One region of the Pseudomonas sp. EA_5y_Pfl2_R50 genome, then DNA from elsewhere that is predicted to be linked to it. Evidence: predicted binding sites of a transcription regulator. Region 1 holds the regulator's gene; the other holds the start of a gene.

Evidence for each region. The regulator FliA, encoded in region 1, starts transcription of late flagellar genes. The targets are predictions, from matches to a motif close to CTAAAGTTTNNNNNNNNNNNGCCGNTAA.
Region 2: AACY19_RS08490 (methyl-accepting chemotaxis protein) is a predicted target of FliA. The motif match lies at 2,764-2,791, and genes of this name have one in related genera.

What each region holds. Positions count from the first base shown of each region.
Region 1 is NZ_CAXAPT010000013.1:118,765-123,975, reverse strand. It holds gene flhF (flagellar biosynthesis protein FlhF) at 1-1,222, shown strand, start outside; gene fleN (flagellar synthesis regulator FleN) at 1,339-2,169, shown strand; gene fliA (RNA polymerase sigma factor FliA) at 2,166-2,906, shown strand; gene AACY19_RS21560 (chemotaxis response regulator CheY) at 3,073-3,444, shown strand; gene AACY19_RS21555 (protein phosphatase CheZ) at 3,463-4,251, shown strand; gene AACY19_RS21550 (chemotaxis protein CheA) at 4,306-5,211, shown strand, end outside.
Region 2 is NZ_CAXAPT010000004.1:105,345-110,555, reverse strand. It holds gene AACY19_RS08495 (TatD family hydrolase) at 1-526, shown strand, start outside; gene AACY19_RS08490 (methyl-accepting chemotaxis protein) at 644-2,674, opposite strand; gene ampE (regulatory signaling modulator protein AmpE) at 2,839-3,678, opposite strand; gene ampD (1,6-anhydro-N-acetylmuramyl-L-alanine amidase AmpD) at 3,675-4,235, opposite strand; gene AACY19_RS08475 (DUF1631 domain-containing protein) at 4,300-5,211, opposite strand, start outside.

The DNA of each region.
Region 1 (5,211 bases):
GACGGCGGCACTGGATTACAAATTGTCGGCGCTGGCGCCACGGGTTCCGAACATGGAACTCGAAGACGAGCTGCGCAAGACCCAGTCGCGCATCGTCACCGCCCAGGCCGAACTGAGCCTGCGTGGCGAAGCCGACGGCAACACCAATCGCCAGTTGTTCGCCGGGCTGCCGTTGACTGCCGGCCTGCCACTGACCGCCGCCGAACCGCTGACCGAGCCGACCTACACCGCCCCGGCGCGTCCGGCTGCGGCCCCTGCGCAGCCATCGGCCGGTGTTGATCCGCGGGCACTGGATTCGATGCGCTTCGAATTGAACAGCCTGCGCGAGCTGATGGAAGTGCAACTGGGCACCCTGGCCTGGAACCAGTTGCAAGGCAGCCGCCCGGCGCAAGCCAATCTGTATCGCCGCCTGCAGCGCATCGGTCTGTCCGGCCCGTTGTCGCGCGATCTGCTGTCGATGATCACCGATATCGAAGAACCTCGTCAGGCCTGGCGCATGCTGCTCGCGCACCTGGCGCGGATGATTGCCGTACCGGAAGTCGAGCCGCTGGAAGAGGGCGGTGTGATTGCCATGGTCGGCCCTGCCGGCATGGGCAAGACCACCACGCTGGCCAAGCTGGCCGCGCGCTACGTGCTCAAGTACGGCGCGCAGAATGTCGCGCTGGTGAGCATGGACAGTTTCCGTATCGGTGCGCAGGAACAGTTGAAGACGCTCGGTCGCATCCTCAATGTGCCGGTCACTCACGTCGATCCTGGCCAGTCGCTGGTGCAGGCGCTGGACCCACTGCTGCGCAAACGCGTGGTGCTGATCGATACCGCCGGCCTGCAAGCCAGCGATCCGGCCCTGCGCATGCAGCTCGAAAGTCTCGCCGGTCGTGGCATTCGTTCAAAAAATTATCTGGTCTTGGCAACCACCAGCCAGAAACAGGTTCTAACCGCCGCTTATCACAGTTACAAGCGTTGCGGGCTCGCCGGGTGCATCCTGACTAAACTGGATGAAACGGCAAGCCTGGGCGAAGTGTTGAGCCTGGCGATCAGTCATGAATTGCCGGTCGCGTACCTGACCGATGGCCCACGGATTCCGGATGATTTGCATCTGCCGCGCCGCCATCAACTGGTCAGCCGTGCCGTCAGCGTGCAAATGCAGGAAGAACCCAGCGAAGAAGCCATGGCCGACATGTTCGCTGATATCTATCACAGCCCGACCAAGCAGGTAGGCTGAGGTATTCATGAACAGTTTTTGTACCTACATCGATGGTCTGCCATGCATTGTTCCGGTTGTGAACGCGCAGCCAGTAATGTGGCCTCCGTCTATGCAAGACAAGGTAAAGAAATAACATGGGCAGCATGCATCCCGTACAGGTGATCGCGGTGACCGGCGGCAAAGGTGGCGTCGGGAAGACTAACGTGTCAGTGAACTTGTCTCTGGCGCTGGCAGAGCTTGGCCGTCGGGTCATGCTGCTGGACGCTGATCTGGGGCTGGCGAACGTCGACGTTCTGCTGGGGCTTACCCCGAAACGCACACTGGCCGACGTCATCGAAGGCCGTTGCGAACTGCGCGACGTGCTGTTGCAAGGCCCCGGCGGTATCCGCATCGTGCCGGCCGCTTCCGGCACGCAGAGCATGGTGCACCTGAGCCCGGCGCAACACGCCGGCCTGATCCAGGCATTCAGCGACATTGGCGACAATCTCGACGTGCTGGTGATCGACACCGCTGCGGGTATTGGTGACTCGGTAGTCAGTTTTGTGCGCGCCGCCCAGGAAGTGTTGCTGGTGGTTTGCGACGAGCCGACTTCGATCACGGACGCCTACGCGCTGATCAAGCTGCTCAACCGCGATTACGGCATGAACCGCTTCCGCGTCCTCGCCAACATGGCGCAGAGCCCGCAGGAAGGCCGCAACCTGTTCGCCAAGTTGACCAAGGTCACGGATCGCTTCCTTGACGTGGCCCTACAATACGTCGGCGCCGTGCCTTACGACGAAAGCGTGCGCAAGGCCGTGCAGAAGCAGCGTGCCGTCTACGAAGCCTTCCCGCGCTCCAAGTGCGCGCTGGCGTTCAAGGCGATTGCACAGAAGGTCGATACCTGGCCGCTGCCGGCCAACCCGCGCGGCCATCTCGAGTTTTTCGTCGAGCGTCTCGTGCAGCAAACCGCAGGGCCTGTGTTATGACCGCCAGTGGCATGAATCTCTACAAGAAGTCGGCACGTGACGCGCAGTACGAACTGATCGAGCGTTACGCACCATTGGTCAAACGCATTGCCTACCACTTGCTGGCACGCTTGCCGGCGAGTGTGCAGGTCGAAGACCTGATCCAGGCCGGCATGATCGGCCTGCTCGAAGTCTCGACCAAATACGACGCCAGCAAAGGCGCCAGTTTCGAAACATACGCGGGCATACGAATCCGCGGTGCGATGCTCGATGAAGTGCGCAAAGGGGATTGGGCGCCACGCTCGGTTCACCGCAATACCCGTATGGTCAGCGACGCAATTCGCTCAATTGAAGCTAAAACCGGCCGTGACGCTAAAGATCACGAGGTTGCAGCCGAACTCCAATTGAGTCTCGACGATTACTACGGGATTTTGAATGACACCTTGGGCAGTCGCCTGTTCAGTTTCGACGACCTGTTGCAGGACGGCGAACACGAAGGGCTGCACGAGGATGGCGCGAGTGCTCATCTTGAGCCGTCACGCGATCTGGAAGATGAACGCTTCCAGGCGGCGCTGGCGGACGCGATTGCCAATTTGCCGGAGCGTGAGCGACTGGTGTTGGCGCTGTACTACGACGAAGAGCTGAACCTCAAGGAGATCGGTGAAGTCCTTGGCGTCAGTGAATCGCGGGTCAGCCAGTTACACAGCCAGTGCGCGGCCCGTTTGCGGGGGCGTTTGGGGGAGTGGCGAGCGCGCTGAAGGCAGTGTGGGGACACTGCGAACGAGGCTGGTGCGGTGATGAACGGCACCGGTCTTGCTCTGTTGTGCTCCAGACAGTCTTCGAGTGCTGCGCCGATTGATTGAAGTGGCGCGTCCAGGTGCTGGGCGCGTTTAAGACTGCTTGGAGGTCGAATTGAACAAAGACATGAAAATCCTCATCGTTGATGACTTCTCAACGATGCGGCGGATCATCAAGAACCTGCTGCGTGATCTTGGGTTCACCAACACCGTCGAGGCCGACGATGGCACCACTGCCATTCCGGTGCTCAACAGCGGCAGCATCGACTTTCTGGTAACGGACTGGAACATGCCGGGCATGACCGGTATCGACCTGCTGCGTCACGTGCGTGCCGATGAAAAGCTCAAGCACCTGCCGGTACTGATGGTGACCGCTGAAGCCAAGCGTGAGCAGATCATCGAAGCCGCTCAGGCCGGTGTGAACGGCTACGTGGTCAAACCTTTCACGGCTCAGGCGCTGAAAGACAAAATCGAGAAGATTTTCGAACGCATCGGCTGATGAACGCGCGGGGGAGCTATGGAGCATAAAGAATCTTCACAGGGCGATTTCGAGTCGACCCTGAAAAAACACGCGGTCGAACTGGTCGAGAGCCTTGAAAAAGGCAGATTCGGTGACGCGGTGCAACTGATCCATGAGCTCAATCAGACCCGTGACCGTGGCCTGTATCAGGAAGTGGGCAAGCTCACGCGTGAACTGCACAGTGCGATCGTCAATTTCCAGATCGATCCGCACATGCCGCAGGCCGAGGAAGTGTCGCAAATCACCGACGCCACCGAACGCCTGGGCTATGTGGTCAAGCTGACGGAAGCCGCGGCCAACCGCACCATGGATCTGGTGGAAAGCGCCACGCCGGTGGTCAACGGTCTGGCTGATGAAGCCCAGACCTTGAGCGCCGATTGGAGTCGCTTCATGCGTCGCGAAGTCGGGGCTGAAGAGTTCCGCGAGCTGGCGCGCCGGGTCGACGGTTTTCTGTCACGCAGCAGCACGGACAACCGTGAAGTGTCGAGCCATCTCAACGACATCCTGCTGGCCCAGGATTACCAGGACCTCACCGGTCAGGTGATCAAGCGTGTGACCCAACTGGTCACCGAAGTCGAAAGCAATTTGCTCAAACTCGTGCTCATGGCCAGTCAGGTCGACCGCTTTGCGGGCATCGAACATGACCGCGCCGCGATGCTTGCAGAAAAAGATCCACAAAAACATCTCTCGCAGGGTGAAGGTCCGCAGATTCATGCCGATAAACGAGAAGACGTTGTGTCCGGTCAGGACGATGTGGACGATTTGTTATCCAGCCTCGGATTCTAGTGTTTTGGAATTTTAGGTTTTTTGGGTTTTTAGACCTGTAGGAGCACCCCATTAATGAGCTTCGGCGCCGATGAAGAGATCCTTCAGGATTTCCTGGTTGAGGCCGGCGAGATTCTTGAGCAACTGTCCGAACAACTGGTCGAGCTGGAAAGCCGCCCGGATGACGCAGATCTGCTCAACGCAATTTTTCGCGGTTTCCACACTGTAAAAGGGGGCGCCGGCTTCCTTCAGCTCAACGAGCTGGTGGAGTGCTGTCACATCGCCGAAAACGTGTTCGACATCCTGCGTAAGGGTGAGCGGCGCGTTGATGCAGAACTGATGGACGTTGTCCTCGAAGCACTGGACGCGGTGAACAGCATGTTCAGCGAAGTCCGCGAGCGTGCTCCGATCACCGCTGCCACCCCGGAACTGCTGGCCGCCCTGGCGCGTCTGGCCGAACCGCAATCGGCGGACGAAGCCCCGGCTTCGCCAGTGGCCGAGATGATCGAAGAGCTGGTCGTCGAGGGCGATTCCGGCGATTCCGGCGACATCACCGATAACGAATTCGAACAACTGCTGGATTCACTGAACGCCGTCAAGGCCGAAGCCGAAGCCCCGGCAGCTGCTCCTGCGCAAACGGCCAATGAAGCCGCTAGCGATGAAATCACCGACGCCGAGTTCGAGTCTCTGCTCGATCAACTGCACGGCAAAGGCCAGTTCGCCGTTGATGCGGTAGTCCCGACGGCGGCCGCTCCGGCAGCACCGGCAGCACCGGCGGCAGGCGACAGCTCGGACATCACCGACGACGAATTCGAAGCCCTGCTCGATCAGTTGCACGGCAAAGGCAACTTCGCCGTTGAAGCGCTGGAGTCGGCCATTGCCTCGGCACCGGCTGCGCCAGCCGCTCCGGCCGCCGCCGCTGCCGGCAGCGATCTGATCTCCGATCACGAATTCGAATCGCTGCTCGACGAATTGCATGGC
Region 2 (5,211 bases), on a different contig from region 1:
CCGGTTGCGCGGCCACCGGCAATTGTGCGCGGTGGGCGAGATCGGTCTGGATTACTTCATCGAAACCCTCGACCGCGAGCGCCAACAAGCCTTGTTCGAAGCGCAGTTGCAGTTGGCGGCGGACTTCGAGTTGCCGGCGTTGATCCACGTGCGCCGCAGCCATGCGGCGGTGATCGCTACCCTCAAACGCTTCAAGCTCAAACGCGCCGGGATCATCCATGCGTTTGCCGGCAGCGGTGAAGAGGCACGGGAATACATCAAACTCGGTTTCAGATTGGGGTTGGGCGGTGCACCGACGTGGCCCCAGGCGTTGCGCATGCATCGGGTTCTGGCGCAGTTGCCGCTGGAGTCTCTCGTGCTGGAAACCGATTCACCGGACATGGCGCCGGCGATGTTTCCCGGCGTGCGCAATACACCGGCGCACTTGCCGGCGATCTGTGCGGCGTTGGCGGAGCTAATGAAGGTAACCCCGCAACAATTGGCGGCCGCCAGCACCGCCAACTGCTGCGAAGTCTTCGGCTGGTAAAAAAGAACCCCTGTGGGAGCGAGCCTGCTCGCGAAAGCGGTGTGTCAGGTGACAGCGATGTCACTGACAGACTGCATTCGCGAGCAGGCTCGCGCCCACATTTTGATCCGGCTTGTTTCAGACGCGGAAGGCGCTGATCAGCTGTTTGAGTTCTACTACTTGGGCAGACAACGCCCGGCTGGCATCTTCGGTCTGGTGGGCGCCCTGTGCCGTGCGTTCGCCGGCGCGGTTGATCTCGACGATGTTCTGATCGATGTCATGGGCCACCGCCGTCTGCTGCTCAACGGCAGCGGCGATCTGCTGGTTCTGGTCGACGATCATGCCCACCGCTCCAAGGATGTTTTCCAGCGCCTGCTGGACCTTCTCCGATTGCCCGACGGTGCCATTGGCCATCTGATGGCTGACCCCCATGGCTTTCACCGCCGCACCAACACCGCCGTGCAGCCTGGCGATCATCTGCTCGATCTCTTCGGTCGATTGCTGGGTACGTTTGGCCAGGGTGCGCACTTCATCGGCGACCACGGCGAAACCGCGACCCTGCTCACCGGCACGGGCCGCTTCGATGGCGGCGTTGAGCGCCAGCAGATTAGTCTGTTCGGCAATGCTCTTGATCACTTCGAGCACGCGGCTGATCGACTGACTGTCGCTGGCGAGCTGATTGATCACCCGCACCGATTGATCGATCTCGCTGGCCAGCGCGGCAATGCTGCCCTGCTGCGATTCGACCAGACCGCGACCGCTGATGGTTTCGTCGTTCACGCTGTGCGCGCTGCTCACCGCCGCTGCGGCGCTGCGGGCAACTTCCAGCGAAGTTGCCGACATCTGGTTCATCGCCGTCGCCACTTGCTCGATCTGCGTGCGCTGCCCGGCGACCGCCTGATTGCTTTGCGCAGAGACGTTTTCCACCTGCCCGGCCTGGCGCTCGACTTCGCCGACCGTGTGCCCGACGCGCTCGATCAAGTCATGAATCTTCTTCACCGTGCCGTTGAACACCTCGCCCAACTCACCCAGTTCATCACGACTGCTGGCCTTGAAATTGACCGTCATGTCCCCCGCCGCGACCTTGTCCATCATCGCGCCGAGGCGTTTCAGCGTGGTGCGGGTCGAGGCGTAGAAGCCGCCGTACAGATAGAAAATCAGCACAAACACCACCGACAGTGCCGAGGCCTGCAACACCATGTGCGTGCGGTTCGCGCCCAGACGCTGCTGCAGTTGGATATCGAGGAATTTCAGGGTGGCTTCGTTGAGCTGATAGGTCTTGTCCATCAGCCCGCTGACCTGATCGTAAAACCCCTGCCACGGTGCATCGAGGGTTTCGGCCATCACCACTTGCTGCTCGAACAGTTCGCTGGCCTGCTTGAGCGACGCGTTGCTGCTCTCGGCCTGAGCACTGAGCGTTTCCCGTGCGGCTTTGCTGGAACCGAGAGCATCCTGCAGTTTCAAGCCGTACTCGCCCTGAAGTTTTTCGATCTGCGCCAGCAACTCATCAAAACGGGTGCTTGATGCGCTGTTGAGAAACCCCTGCCCCAACGAGAACGAGCCCATCGCGCGCCCTTCGCCGAGGGTCTGGGTGACCATGGGCGTGATGTGGGTGATCAGCTCGCTGAGCTGACGAATATCGCTCTGATTGTCACGGCTCAGGCCCGACTGACTGGCGATGAGCTGACTGAAAATCTGCGCATTGGCCAGCAACTTGGCGATCAGCCCGCTTTTGCTTTGCAGGGATTTTTCCGCTTGCTGAGCCTTGAATGCGGCGACCATTTCATCACGCTTGCCGTCGAACGCTTCGATCTGTTCAGGATCGTCGGCCATCGCCTTGAGGCCCTGCAGGCGGGTCAGAATGGACTGTTCGAGGCTGGCGATCTGCGACTCGACATTCCCGGCCTTGCCGGACTGACCGAGGGTGACGTCGATCTGCACCAGGTTGTTGAGGGTTTCCAGATCCCGGCGCAGGGTCAGGCTGCTGCCCAGCAGGTCGAGGCTTTGCAACTCGACGCGGGTGCCCTGGAATTCACGGTAGGAATCGCGCACCAGATAGAAATTGGTCACCAGCATCGGCACCAGGAACAGCACGCTGATCAGGCTGAACTTCATGCCGAAGCTCAGACGATTCATCAGCGAGACAGCGGGATAGAGCAAGCTCTTCACTGGAAGTCTCCCTTGGTTTTTCTTGTTTTTATTGGCAGGCGCAGGACTAAAGCAGATAGCCACTATCGGGCGCTGTCTCTGTATAGCTTAAATCGGCGGGAGGTTTTGTAACTTAAGGTTAACGGCGCGTCGGGCCGAGGGATTTGCTCTCTCAGCCCGATAGATCAGCGAACCAGAACAGTCCACAGGGCAAACCCGGCATACCAGAGCACCGCCGCACGCAACAGCAGTTCCCACAGGCAATCGAGAGTATTGACGCCGTCCGGCCCGACCGCAGGCGGCGGGATTTCCCCCGCTGCCAGGCCAACCTTGTTGATCAGTTGCGCGGCGCTGATGTTCCAGTTCAGCAGTTCATGCAGCATCACCCGACTGACCGCAACAAAGTTGCCGACCAGCGCCAGACTTGCCGCCAGCAAACGCACCGGCACCCAGTCGAAGGCATGCCGCAACTGCGCGGCACGTTCAACCAGCGCCGGGTTCTTGCCATGTTCTTCGGCGAGTGCCAGCAAACGATAGGCCAATGCCGCCACCGGCCCGAGCAGGAAGTACCAGAAAATCACCGCAAAGAAACTCTGATAAGCCTCCCACAGCAAATGCCCCTGCACGCGATCCAGCAATTGCTCGCCGCTGTCGGCGCAAATATCCAGATCACGCTTGGCGACGTGAGCCGCCGCTTGCAGGTCCTGACGGCGCCAGGCATCGCGGAACGGCCCTAGACCACCAAGCAGGTCGCCACGCCCCAGACTGTAAATCACCACCAGCAAATGCACCGGCAAGGCCAGCAGGCCGTATGCCACCGGCTCCAGCACCAGCAATAGCAATCCGAGCAGCGCCACCGGCAGCAACACCAGAATCGTCAGCACCAGCCACGGCTTGTCCGCCAGCCGTTGGCTGCTTTCGAGTTTGTTCAGTTCGCGGTTCCATCCGCCATCGCGTTGCACCCGATGGCGCAGGGCCGAGAATTTCTCGATCCAGACCGCCAGCAGTAACACCAGAAAACTCATTGTCCTTCCTCTTGTGCCAGGGCCGCGCGGTAACGCGCCCAGTCGAATGCCGGGCCAGGATCGGTCTTACGCCCGGGAGCTATGTCGCTGTGCCCGCAAATGCGCGCGCCGGTGATAGCCGGAAATACTGTTTGCAACTGGCGGGTCAGCGCCGTCAATGCCTGATACTGCGCATCGCTGAACGGCAGATCATCGGTGCCTTCAAGCTCGATGCCCACGGAAAAATCGTTACAGGTTTCCCGGCCTTCGAATATCGACACGCCAGCATGCCACGCCCGCTCAAGACAGGAGACAAACTGGGTGACCTTGCCGTCACGTTCGATCAGAAAATGCGCCGAGACGCGCAGGTCGGCAATCCCTGCAAAGTAGGGATGTTCGGTGACATCCAGACGATTCTGGAAAAATTCCTGCACCTTGCCGGTGGCGAACTGCGCCGGCGGCAGGCTGATGTTGTGAATCACCAACAGGGAAACTTCGCCCGCAGGACGTTCATTGAAGTTGGGCGATGGGCAGACCTGCACCCCGTGACACCACCCGCTAGCGGGATCCAACTGCATACCGATTCCTTCAACGCCGACTGTGTTGGCGCCCAGTATGCCGTGATCGGCCCCCGACGCGCGATCACTTGCCGCGATTGAGTCGCCGCAGATTGCCCAGCACCGACTCCAGCGCACGGTCGAACAGCAACGTGTCGTCCAGGGTACGCACGGTGCCACGGCGCAATTCCAGGGCCAGCCCGGTGCGGCTGCGTTCCAGGACTTTCATGCCCGTGCGGTCGACAAACACATACTTGCCAGTGGCCTCGATGATCGCCGCGAGCTTGCAGCGCAGGGTGTGTTCCTCGTCTTCCTGAAACACCACCCAACTGCCCAGACGCAACTGATCCACCTGACGCAGACCCGCATCATCGTGGGGCAAACGCACCGCGGTCATGTCCAGCGCGCCCTCGTCGGCGGTTTGCAAAACGATGCTCTGCGACACCTTGACCAGCGTCGCGGCCTGATCCGTGGCAGATGAGCGCTCCAGCATCTGCACATGCAGCGCTTCCAGTTCACTGAAAAATTCGCTCGTGGCAAACGGGTCGAACGCCGAGCTGGACAGGCCATCGCGCAGTGATTTGAGCAGCCCCGGCACCAGCGCCAGCAAGCGCAGGCTGGACTCGGCGTCGTCATGTCGCTGCACGCTCCAGATCAGTTGCTCCATGGTTTGCACATCGGCCTGCCACTCGGCGGACTGATCGCCATGTTTGAGGCGCGTCAACAACAGCACCTGGCTCCAGGCGTTCTGTACGAACGTCACCACCGACGGCGGCAGGACTTTGCCCAGTAATGCCTGGTTCAACGCCTGCTCGACCCGACGCCGGGCCAGTTCGGTTTTCGCCCGGCCCTCTTCGGCATCACGCAAACGCTGTTCGAGCAATTCGCTGCGGCGGCGCTCATCGCTGGTGAACGTGAGGAAGTCCGCCAACAGCTCGGAGAAAATCGCCGGGTCATCGACGAACTCCGTCAGCAAGCGTTGCACAACCTGTTCGAC